Regions from separate parts of the Silvibacterium dinghuense genome, predicted to be linked through region 3. Evidence: riboswitches for the same ligand, from Rfam matches in the RefSeq annotation. Region 3 holds a riboswitch; each other region holds the start of a gene.

Region 1 (3,199 bases), 1.3 Mb from region 3:
TGCACCCAGCCGTTGCGGGTGAAGGCGAAGCCTTCGAGGAACTCGGCAAAGTGCTCGACCATGTCATTGCGCTCGAACTCGCCGTGTACCAGCACATCGAGACCAATGCGCTCCTGCTCGCGAATGCAGTCCGCAATGGCTTCGCGCAGGAAGGACTCATACTGACCTGTGCTCTCGATACCCTTTCGCCACGCGGCGCGATGCTTTCTCACTTCGGCCGATTGCGGGAAGGAGCCGATGGTCGTGGTGGGCACGAGCGGCAGACCCAGTTGTTTGCGCTGGGCTCCGGCTCGCGCAGGATACGGTGAACGGCGCGTGAAGTCTGCCTCGCCAAGCGATGCGAGCGCAGTGCGGACCGTGGCGTTGGTCGTGCTCTCGGCTTCTTTGCGGTCGGCAAGATCGGCTTGATTCTGCGTGAGGACCGAAGTTTCGTTGCGAGCCAGCGCGGAGAGGTCGCGGAGCTTCTCCTCGGCAAAGCGCAGCCAGCGAAGTAGGCGCGGCGGCAGAGCCGTCTCCTCGCGCAGATCATGCGGCACATGCAGCAGCGAGCAGGACGGTGCCGCGATGACCCGCTCCTTGCCGAGGACGCGGACGGCCTCATCGATCTGCAAACGAGCAGCCGAAAGATCGGTGAGCCAGATGTTGCGGCCGTCGATGCAGCCGAGACTGAGTGTCTGTTCCGGATGCAGCGCGTTGAGCACCGTCTGGAGTTGTTCGGGTGCGCGTACCAGATCGATGTGCAGCCCCGCGGTGCCGAGGCTGACGGCCAGGGGGAGATTATCGCCCAGCGCACCGAAGTAGGTGGTGAGCATCAGGCGTACCGGGCTCTTGCTCAACCGTGCGTAGATGCTGCGATAAGCCTCGGCAAGTGTGGGAGTGAGATCGGTGATCAGCAGCGGCTCATCGATCTGGACCCAGGAAACATTGTTGGCCGCGAGTGTATCGAGGATGGAGAGATACACAGTGGTGATGCGATCGACCAGCTGCAGCGGATCGAAGCCGTTGACGCCCTTGCCGAGAGCAAGCAGCGTGACAGGGCCGAGCAGCACGGGCCGGGGATCGATGCCCAGCGCGCGGGCTTCGGCTATTTCGGCGAGCAGCCGCCGTGTGTTCGGCGTAAACGCGAGACCTTCGGACCACTCGGGTACGAGGTAGTGATAGTTCGTGTCAAACCACTTGGTCATCTCCATCACGGGTTGCGTGGAGCTGTTGCGGGCCGTCGCGAAATAGCGCTCGAGCGTGACTTCGCCGCTGCCGAAGCGCTCGGGCGTTGCTCCAATCAGGACCAGCGCATCAAGTACCTGGTCGTAAAGCGAGAAGTCGTTTGTCGGAATGACGTCGATGCCGGCTTTGCGTTGCACGCGCCAGTGCTCGTGGCGCAGTGAGCCTGCGGTCTGGAGAAGCTGCTCTGCATCGATGGCGCCGGTCCAGAATTTTTCCAGTGCGGCCTTGAGTTCGCGATGGCGGCCGATGCGTGGAAAGCCCAGATTCGCGGTGGTGACGGAAACGGAAGATAAGGGTGTCGCAGAATGCATGTGTCGGTTCTCTCCTGTTGCGAAAGAACCACCCGTGCGCAGGCTTTACCTGCGCGAAGACGCAGGCATGAGCAGTGGCGGCCGGTCCAGTCCACGAGAACGGCAAACCTCAAGCGCACCCACGGTCAGCTACCAGCGCCTCCGTGGTGGTGGCGGCAGGCTGGTGTTCGGACTTGAGGGCCGCCTACTCCATGGCCGCTTCCCATCCGTGAAAGGACAGTGCGTTGGCTCTTCGCCGTGCCACGTTTCGTTCCCCATACCGCTGCGGGACAGTGCCGGATTCACACCGGCTTCCCATTTCGCAGAGCTCGCAAAGAGCCCTGACCTGCTCAAAACCAGTGTACAGGGTTGTGTGTCATCGTTCGGAGAAGGTCAGGCGCAGCGCCGGTCCTGCGCGGCCATCTCTTCGCGCAATTCAACGAGCCACTGCTGTACTTCGGCGTGCCTATCGTTCGACTTCTCGTTGCCGAGAGCCTGCTCGAGTTGCGATGCCAGTGCGCTGCCGCGCGGCATGCCAAAAGTGCCCAGCACTCCGGCCAGTTTGTGCGCGGCGGATTCCGCCTGCTGGCGCAGGGAATCATCCAAAGTGCCGGCGGCGAGTGCCTGCCCGGCCTGCGTCAGCACGGAGATGCGCTCTTCGAGCGTCGCGCGGCTGCTGATCCAGATCCCTCGCAGCGCCTGTGCTATTTTTTCTTGCGCTGTCGGGTCCGTCATCGCGGACTCACGGTGTTCATTCCGCGCTCCACCCAAGCGCGTCGGATATCTGCTGGACGAGCGTCATCGGATCGAAAGGCTTGAGCAGGATGGCCGCGACGCCGAGCGAAGCGAAACGCTTCTGATCCGCTCCCTGGACCTTCGCGGTGAGCAGAATAACCGGGATCTGCGCGATCTCGGGAATCTTCTGCATCTCCTGGAATGTTGTCGGTCCATCCATGCCGGGCATCATCACGTCGAGCAGGATGGCATCCGGTTTTTCCTGGCGGGCGCGCTCAATGCCATTGCTTCCCGAGTTGGCCGTCAGCACGGTCCAGCCTCCGATCATCTCGAGCGTGAGGCCGGCTACCTCGCGGATATCGTCGTCGTCATCGATGATGAGAATGCGCCTGGACATGGTCGTTGCTCTGATCTTTTATTGTTCCGCCGTTTCGGCGGTCTCATTCGAGAAGGGAAGCTCCATGGTCATGGCATCGCGGCCGGAGTCGTGAAGCATGGCGACCACCAGCTCTTCCACTTCCTGTGGTTGCACTTTCGCCTTGGTGAGAAACTCTGTTTGTCCCAGGCGCAGTTCTGTCTGCTCTTCAGCGGGTACTTCTCGCGCAGAATATACCACCAGCGGCAGCCGGCGCATCAGGGGATGGAGACGGAGCCAGCGCACCAACTCCAGGCCGTGGCCATCAGGCAGCGCCAGGTCGAGAATGATGAGGTCCGGTGCACTCTGTTCGCAGAGCGCGATGGCTCGGCCTACCGTGGCTGCATGCCGGATAGAGAAACCGGCGCGCTCGAGGGTGGTCGTCATCACCTTCGCCAGGTCTTCATCATCTTCCACCAGAAGAACGGAGGTACTGTTCTGCGTGTTTTTGAGCACTCTCCTTAATTCGGCGAGCAGCGAGGCCTCTTCGACCGGGCGCTGCAGCCAGGAGTCCGCAGTGCGAGCCGCGAGGGGT
Region 2 (3,199 bases), on a different contig from region 3:
GCGTTGGAGCTTGCCGCTTCCTCGATCGGATAGTAGTTGATGTCGATCACGCGATCGAGCATCGGCACCGCAGTGTGCACGGTGCGCGCCAGCTTCTCGAAGTCGAAGCTCGGCCGTCCGTCGGCATCCCAGGTCACGTGCCGCCCAAGGTTGATCGAGCCCAGGTTGCACACCGCTGTCTGGTCGCTCGAGGTCACCTCGGTGATCTCGGTGCACAGGTTCGAGAGGTGCACCACATTGCCCTGCTCGCCGGTCTGGTTGCACTTCAGGTTGGTCGCGTCCTTGAAGGTCATCCAGCCATTGCCGGTCTCGGCCAGCGTGCGCATCATGCGTGCATACAGGTCGCGAGCCTTGATCTGGCGGCGATAGAGCTTTTCCTCTTCGGCTTTCTCATAAGCAGCCTTGAAGTCATCACCATAAAGGTCGGGCAACTGCGGCACGTCCTTCGGATCGAAGAGCGACCAGGTACCGTCGGCCTCCACGCGTTGCATGAAGAGGTCGGAGATCCAGTTGGCCAGATTCAGATTGTGGGTACGGCGCGCCACGTCGCCGGTGTTGTCTCGCAACTCGAGGAACTGCTCGATGTCCGCGTGCCACGGCTCCAGGTACACGCAGCATGCGCCCTTGCGCTTGCCACCCTGGTTGACCGCCGCCACGGAGCTGTCCAGCGTGCGCAGCCACGGCACGATGCCGTTTGAGAGGCCATTTGTCGCGCGGATCAACGATCCTTCGGAGCGCACACGGTGGAATGCGAGCCCGATACCGCCGGAGAACTTCGACAGCAGTGCAACATTCTTATAGGTGTCGTAGATGCTGTCGAGCGAGTCGAGCGGCGAATCGTGCAGATAGCACGAAGACATCTGCGCATGCTTGGTGCCCGAGTTGAAGAGCGTCGGCGAGGATGGCAGGTAGTCGAGCGACGCAATCAACCGATAGAAGTTGATGGCCTCATTCGGCGACTGCGCCAGACCGCAGGCTACACGCAGAAAGAAGTGCTGCGGCGTCTCGATGATGCGGCGCGAAAGCGGATCGCGCAGAAGGTAGCGGTCGTAGACTGTGCGCAGGCCGAAGTATTCGAAGCGATCGGAGAAGCTGTCATCGATCGCGTCATTCAGCTTGCGGGCGTGGGTATGCACGAACTCGGCCGTGGCGTTGCTGACCACACCTTCATGGTGCCCGTAGTTGATCGACTGCGAGAAGGAGTAGAGGTTGAAATTCGAAACCTCCTTCGTGATGGTCGCCAGCAGCAGGCGTGCCGCCAGCCGCGAATACTGCGGCTCTTCGGCGATCAGCGAAGCCGCCGTGTCGATCGAAATCTTGTCCAGCTCCTGCGTGGTCGCGCCATCATACAGGCCGCCGATCGTCTTCGAAGCCACGCGGATCGAATCCACATGCTGCAGCCCGTGAGCGCATCGCTGCACCGCACGCACGATCTTGTTTACGTCCACCGGCTCGAGTGATCCATTGCGTTTGCGCACATGCATCACCGCCGTCTCTTCGGGCACGGGAAAACCCGGCGTCACATCGGAGAGGGTCGTCTGTACAGGAATGCGATCGGTAGTAGCGGCCATCGGGAGAGTCTCCTGGGCCTCGGAAAGCATGCGAAGAAACAGCACCAGCCGCTCCGGGCGGAGCAGCGCCAGTTACCGTTACTTCGCCTCCCCTCGGAGGCGCGAACGTATATTTCCGTTGGCAGGTCTTCGGACTATGCAGGTTCGAACCTACTTGCCAGACTTCCCGAGGTCCGAACGGGACCCAGTGTCCTCGTGGCTTTCGTACCTGCTAACCGCTGCGGGGCAGTTCCGGAGTTTCACCGGATTCCCTTTTCATCCTCCTCATAGAAGGAACCATCGGAATAAACCCACTATAAGTTGAGTCGACAGCCACAAACAAGACCACCCATTGTGGATATTCTGCAAATCTCTGCAAAACCCCACCATGGGTGACCGGTAGCCGCTCTCTATTAACGAATCAGTAACGCCAGCTCTTTACATCCGCTCCTTCGGGCGCCGTTCTCAGCATGTGATCGACCATCTGCGGAAGCACCCGCTGCGGCCAGTTCGCATTGTTTTCCTGCATCGTGTACTCGGCCGGACCGCCCGTATAGCAATGCGGCTCACCCGGCCCGTACTGAAACTGGGCGTCCGAGTGCGGATTGCGCGTCGCCTCGAGCGACTTCTGTAGATCATGCACCGCGTTGTTCAGGAAATAGGTGTCGCCGTCTCCGACCGCGAGGTGCAGCTTGCCCTCGAGCTTCGGTCCCAGCGTCGCCCAGTTCTTCTGCATATAGGCGTTCAGGTCGTAGTGCTCATGCCAGTACTCGACGACCTGCTTGTCGATCTCCCCCGTCAGCGGATCGATCACCTGTGCCGGGTAGCCATCTGCTCCCTGGGGTGAAAAGACCGCCTGCCAGATATTCCACTGCTCGGTGGAGCGCCCATGCGTGCCCAGCACATATTCGAAGCGGAACTCAGCATCGGTGTTCGCGATGATCGAGCCATCCGGCTTGCGATCAGCCGCTATCGGAATCTCGCCGAAGTCGCCCTTGCGGACAAAGGCATTCGCATCGTTGTAGAGATCGATGTTCTGATAGCCGTGGAAGTCCACCGGGTCAGGGCACGCTGCCCAGGTTCCGTTGTACATATCCGGATAGAAGACTTGCGTCGCCAAAGCTTCCCAGCCGCCGGTCGAGCCGCCGAAGGTAGCGCGCGCCCATCCCTGCCCAAGGCCGCGATACTTCTTCTCGATAAACGGGATCAGCTCCTCGTTGATCGCCGAGCCGTAAGGGCCCACATTCGCCGAGTCCACCACGTACGAGTCGTCATAGTATGGGTTCGCGTTCTGCACGTAGATCATGATCACGCGCGGCAGCCGACCCGAGGTCCAGTCCTGATAAAAGCGGTAGCCCGCGCTTCCACGGCGCGGACCGCCCTTTGCCTTCGGGTCAGGAGGCGTCGTCACCCACGGCAGCGGCCCGAAGCCCGCATGGTAGTGATCCTGATAGACAACCAGCGGATAGTGCGCATCCGGATGCTCGTCGAAGCCATCGGGCAGCAGCACCCATGCGCCCAGGTAGACGTCGCGTCCCCAGAATTTACTCAGCTTTTCACTGCGGAATCGCTCGTACTTCAGCCACTTCGCGCCAGGATCCTTTGCTGCCATCACCGCCGGATCTTCGTCCGTGCCCTCGATGGGAGGA
Region 3 (3,199 bases):
ATAGGCGGAGCCGGTTTCTGTTCCATCCAGGTTGAAGGTGCCGTTGAAGGTCGCGTTGGGATGCTCGTTCACCTCATCGGCGTGGAACTGCCCGCCCGCTTTGAGCGTGTGCGAGCCCATCACCTTGGAGAGGCCGTCGCTGAGGTAAATAGTGTTATTGACCTGTGTCATGTTCGTGATCGGCACACCCATGGTGAAGCTCGGGAAGGTCATGTTCTCGACGCCTTCATACTGCGGCGCCTGCACATAGATGCCAGTCGTATCGGCTCCGGTGACGAAGCCCTGCGAGGCTAGAGTCACGCCCAGGCCGCCCTTGGGCTGTCCCACGATGTTGGCGTTGCGCAGATACCCGAGATGGAATTCATTCACTGTCGTTGCGCCAAAGACCTTCGTGTCTCCAAGGGAGAAGAGCTGCGCGCGCCCGATGGTGAGTGCGTCGAAGCCCGGAATCGTGGCGCCTGCGACCGAGCCAGGATAAGGGTTATCGAGGTTGTAGTCGTCGATGAAGTAGTAGCCGGAGAGTTGGCCCATCCAACTATTGGCGTCGATGCGGATTGCGCCCTTGTCGTCACGGACAGTTTCGGCGTAGGCCGAGGTCGAGAACTGGTCGGAGCCGGTATTGGGCGACGGGATGTACTTCAGCAGGTTCTTCGCTGGTGCGGACCACGCGCTCTTTGGAATGACGCCATTCGGGAACACCGAGGAGTAGGCCTCGCCTGAGGTCACCGTATAGCCGAGATCCTGGCTGAGCAGGGACGCGAGATAGGAACCGCTTACGCTGCCGGTCAACAGGCTCTGCTGCGTTGAAGTGTTGAGAAAATCGCCGCCGCGCTCCGCTGTTGTGGGTACAGAGATATTTCCTGTCGAGATTCCCTGCGTGGTGCGCGTGCCCTGGTAGTCGGCAAAGAAGAAGACTTTATTCCGGATGACCGGTCCGCCGAAGGTGCCACCGAATTGATTCTGGCGGAAAGCGGGACGCGTGGGGTCGAAGTAGCCGCGCGCATCGAGATCGGTGTTGCGCAGGAATTCGAAGGCTTCGCCGTGGAACTGGCCGGCGCCGGACTTGCTGACGACGGTCACCATGCCGCCGTTATAGTTGCCGTATTCCGGATCGAAATTATTGGTTAACACGCGAAATTCATCGATCGAATCGAGATTGGGAATGATCGACGTGCCGCCGTTCATGTGCTCCTGCACGTCGATGCCGTTCACCAGAAAGCCGTTCGAGGACTCGCGCTGGCCATTGATCGAGAGGTTGCCGGGATTCAGATCGCCGGAGGGGTCGAGGCTGCCGGTGACGCCGGCCATGATGACCGAGCTCGCAAGCAGCGTGGAGATGGGCGCGACGCCGGGCTGGATGGCGAGCAGGTCAGTATAACTTCTGCCGTTGAGTGGCAGCGCCGTCATCTGTGCGCCAGAGACGACTTCGCCAAGATGCGTCGAACTTGTTTCCACCTGCGCGCCGGTATCGCTGGTGACTGAGATGGTGTCAGTCTGGCTGCCGACGGCGAGCACTACATCGAGGCGGATAGCCGCATCGGTATCGACCGAGATGGCCGTCTTTTTCTGCGTGGTAAAGCCGGCCGCGGTGATGGTGAGATCGTAGTGGCCTACGGGAAGGTCGGGGAAGGAGTAGAGTCCCTGCTTGTCGGACGAGGCCTGCCAAGCGGTCTGCTGCGCGGTGTTGATGAGCTTGAGCGAGGCTCCCACGATGACGGCGCCGGTGGAGTCCGTGACTGTGCCGGAGATGCTGCCTCCGCTGGCGGCGTGTGCGGGAATCGAGTTCAGAAGGAGTGCAATGACAGAAAGAGCGGGAAGACACGCTCGCAGAGCCGCAGATAAAAGAGCACGGAGCCGTTGTCCGGCCATCGGTAACCTCGCAGGGCATGAAAAGGCGCGAGGGCTCAGGGGGAGATGAGCGATCGTCCCCGTTTCCACGCGGAGAAGAGTCGAAAATGATCCGGGTAGGTCTCCTGACTCACAGGTTGATCCGTCACGAGACGGCTCAGATCCTCCGCCTTCCCCGTTTCCGAGTGGCTCTTGGAAGATCCATTGTCCTGATTACAGTGGCGGGACCGTGCCGGACTTCTCACCGGCTTCCCTGTTATGCCCTCGCGGGCACCCGGAGTATCTGAAAGCCACCATAGCATAACCGCACTCTTATTCCAGCGGTTCAGCCCGGAGTAGCGTACACCCCGCACAGCGCACGGTCCAGGTCGGGCCGCTCCGGCGCAGGTCGGTAAGGGTGAGCGGCGCGATGTCGAAGCGCCAGAAGAGCAGCGCGGGCAGGCGCAGCGCGTGGACGATTGCGGCCCGGATGCAGGCCGGGTGCGTGACGGTGACGATATGCTGCGGCTTTAAATCCGAATCCAGCCACGCGCCGACCCGGCGAATCAGCTGCTCGATGGATTCGCCGCCGTGTGGGGCGGCGTCCGGAGTGGTAAGCCAGGCCATCAGCCCTTCGGGTTCTGCCGATTGCACCTCGTCCATCGTGCGGCCGCGCCACTCCCCGTAGTCGCAGTCGCGCAGCGCTTCCGCTATAGCGGGCTCGAGCCTCAGCAGCCGGGCTGTCTCCTGCGTGCGCGCTTCGGGCGCTGCCCATACCTGGCTGGCTTTGGGCGCAGGCCAGCCGTGCGTCGCGAGCCGTTCCCGCTCGCGCTGGGTGATCGGCTCATTCCATGGGAAGGCCGCCGTCCGCTGCGACTCCGTGGCGGCATGCGCGATGAGGGTGAATCGAGTGCTCATAAATTCCTTCTCTGTGCGACGCTCTGCGCGTGGCATGCGCATCATCTTGACACTCATCATAGGGAGACATAGGGTTAATGCAGTCTTTGAAATGAAGTGAAGAAGCCGGTGCAATTCCGGCGCGGCCGCGCCACTGTGACCCCAAGCCAGACCTTCCTTCATTCCTTAAGCAATCTCTCGCTGTGGGACGCGTGATCCCGGGAGGCTTTCGACATGGCGCAATATCTGGCCGGCACTCTGGCTCCTCAGTCTGTTTCCATCCCCGCTATTCCGGTGCGGGAAATACTGCCGTGGGCTCTCTTCGGTGGCCTGCTCCTGCTTCTGGCGATCTACTTTGTGGGCGCGGAACAGGGAGCGACCTCGCTCATCCATGGGCATGTCGTCCATGAATTTGTGCACGACGGGCGGCATCTGCTCGGCTTCCCCTGCCACTGAGAGGACACCATGACCCGCA

What was found. Region 3 has a riboswitch for cobalamin ahead of ESZ00_RS07290 (TonB-dependent receptor). Riboswitches for the same ligand answer to the same signal wherever they lie in the genome.
Region 1: it holds a riboswitch for cobalamin, as region 3 does, so the genes downstream of both, metE (5-methyltetrahydropteroyltriglutamate--homocysteine S-methyltransferase) here and ESZ00_RS07290 (TonB-dependent receptor) in region 3, are expected to answer to the same signal.
Region 2: it holds a riboswitch for cobalamin, as region 3 does, so the genes downstream of both, ESZ00_RS13365 (ribonucleoside-diphosphate reductase subunit alpha) here and ESZ00_RS07290 (TonB-dependent receptor) in region 3, are expected to answer to the same signal.

Annotation. Positions count from the first base shown of each region.
Region 1 is NZ_SDMK01000001.1:583,901-587,099, reverse strand. It holds gene metE (5-methyltetrahydropteroyltriglutamate--homocysteine S-methyltransferase) at 1-1,535, opposite strand, end outside; cobalamin riboswitch at 1,677-1,879, opposite strand; gene ESZ00_RS02205 (Hpt domain-containing protein) at 1,908-2,249, opposite strand; gene ESZ00_RS02200 (response regulator) at 2,266-2,646, opposite strand; gene ESZ00_RS02195 (PAS domain S-box protein) at 2,665-3,199, opposite strand, start outside.
Region 2 is NZ_SDMK01000002.1:996,152-999,350, forward strand. It holds gene ESZ00_RS13365 (ribonucleoside-diphosphate reductase subunit alpha) at 1-1,571, opposite strand, end outside; cobalamin riboswitch at 1,675-1,867, opposite strand; gene ESZ00_RS13370 (alpha/beta hydrolase-fold protein) at 1,972-3,199, opposite strand, start outside.
Region 3 is NZ_SDMK01000001.1:1,859,769-1,862,967, reverse strand. It holds gene ESZ00_RS07290 (TonB-dependent receptor) at 1-1,869, opposite strand, end outside; cobalamin riboswitch at 1,947-2,141, opposite strand; gene ESZ00_RS07285 (histidine phosphatase family protein) at 2,161-2,790, opposite strand; gene ESZ00_RS07280 (CbtB domain-containing protein) at 2,959-3,180, shown strand; gene ESZ00_RS07275 (CbtA family protein) at 3,190-3,199, shown strand, end outside.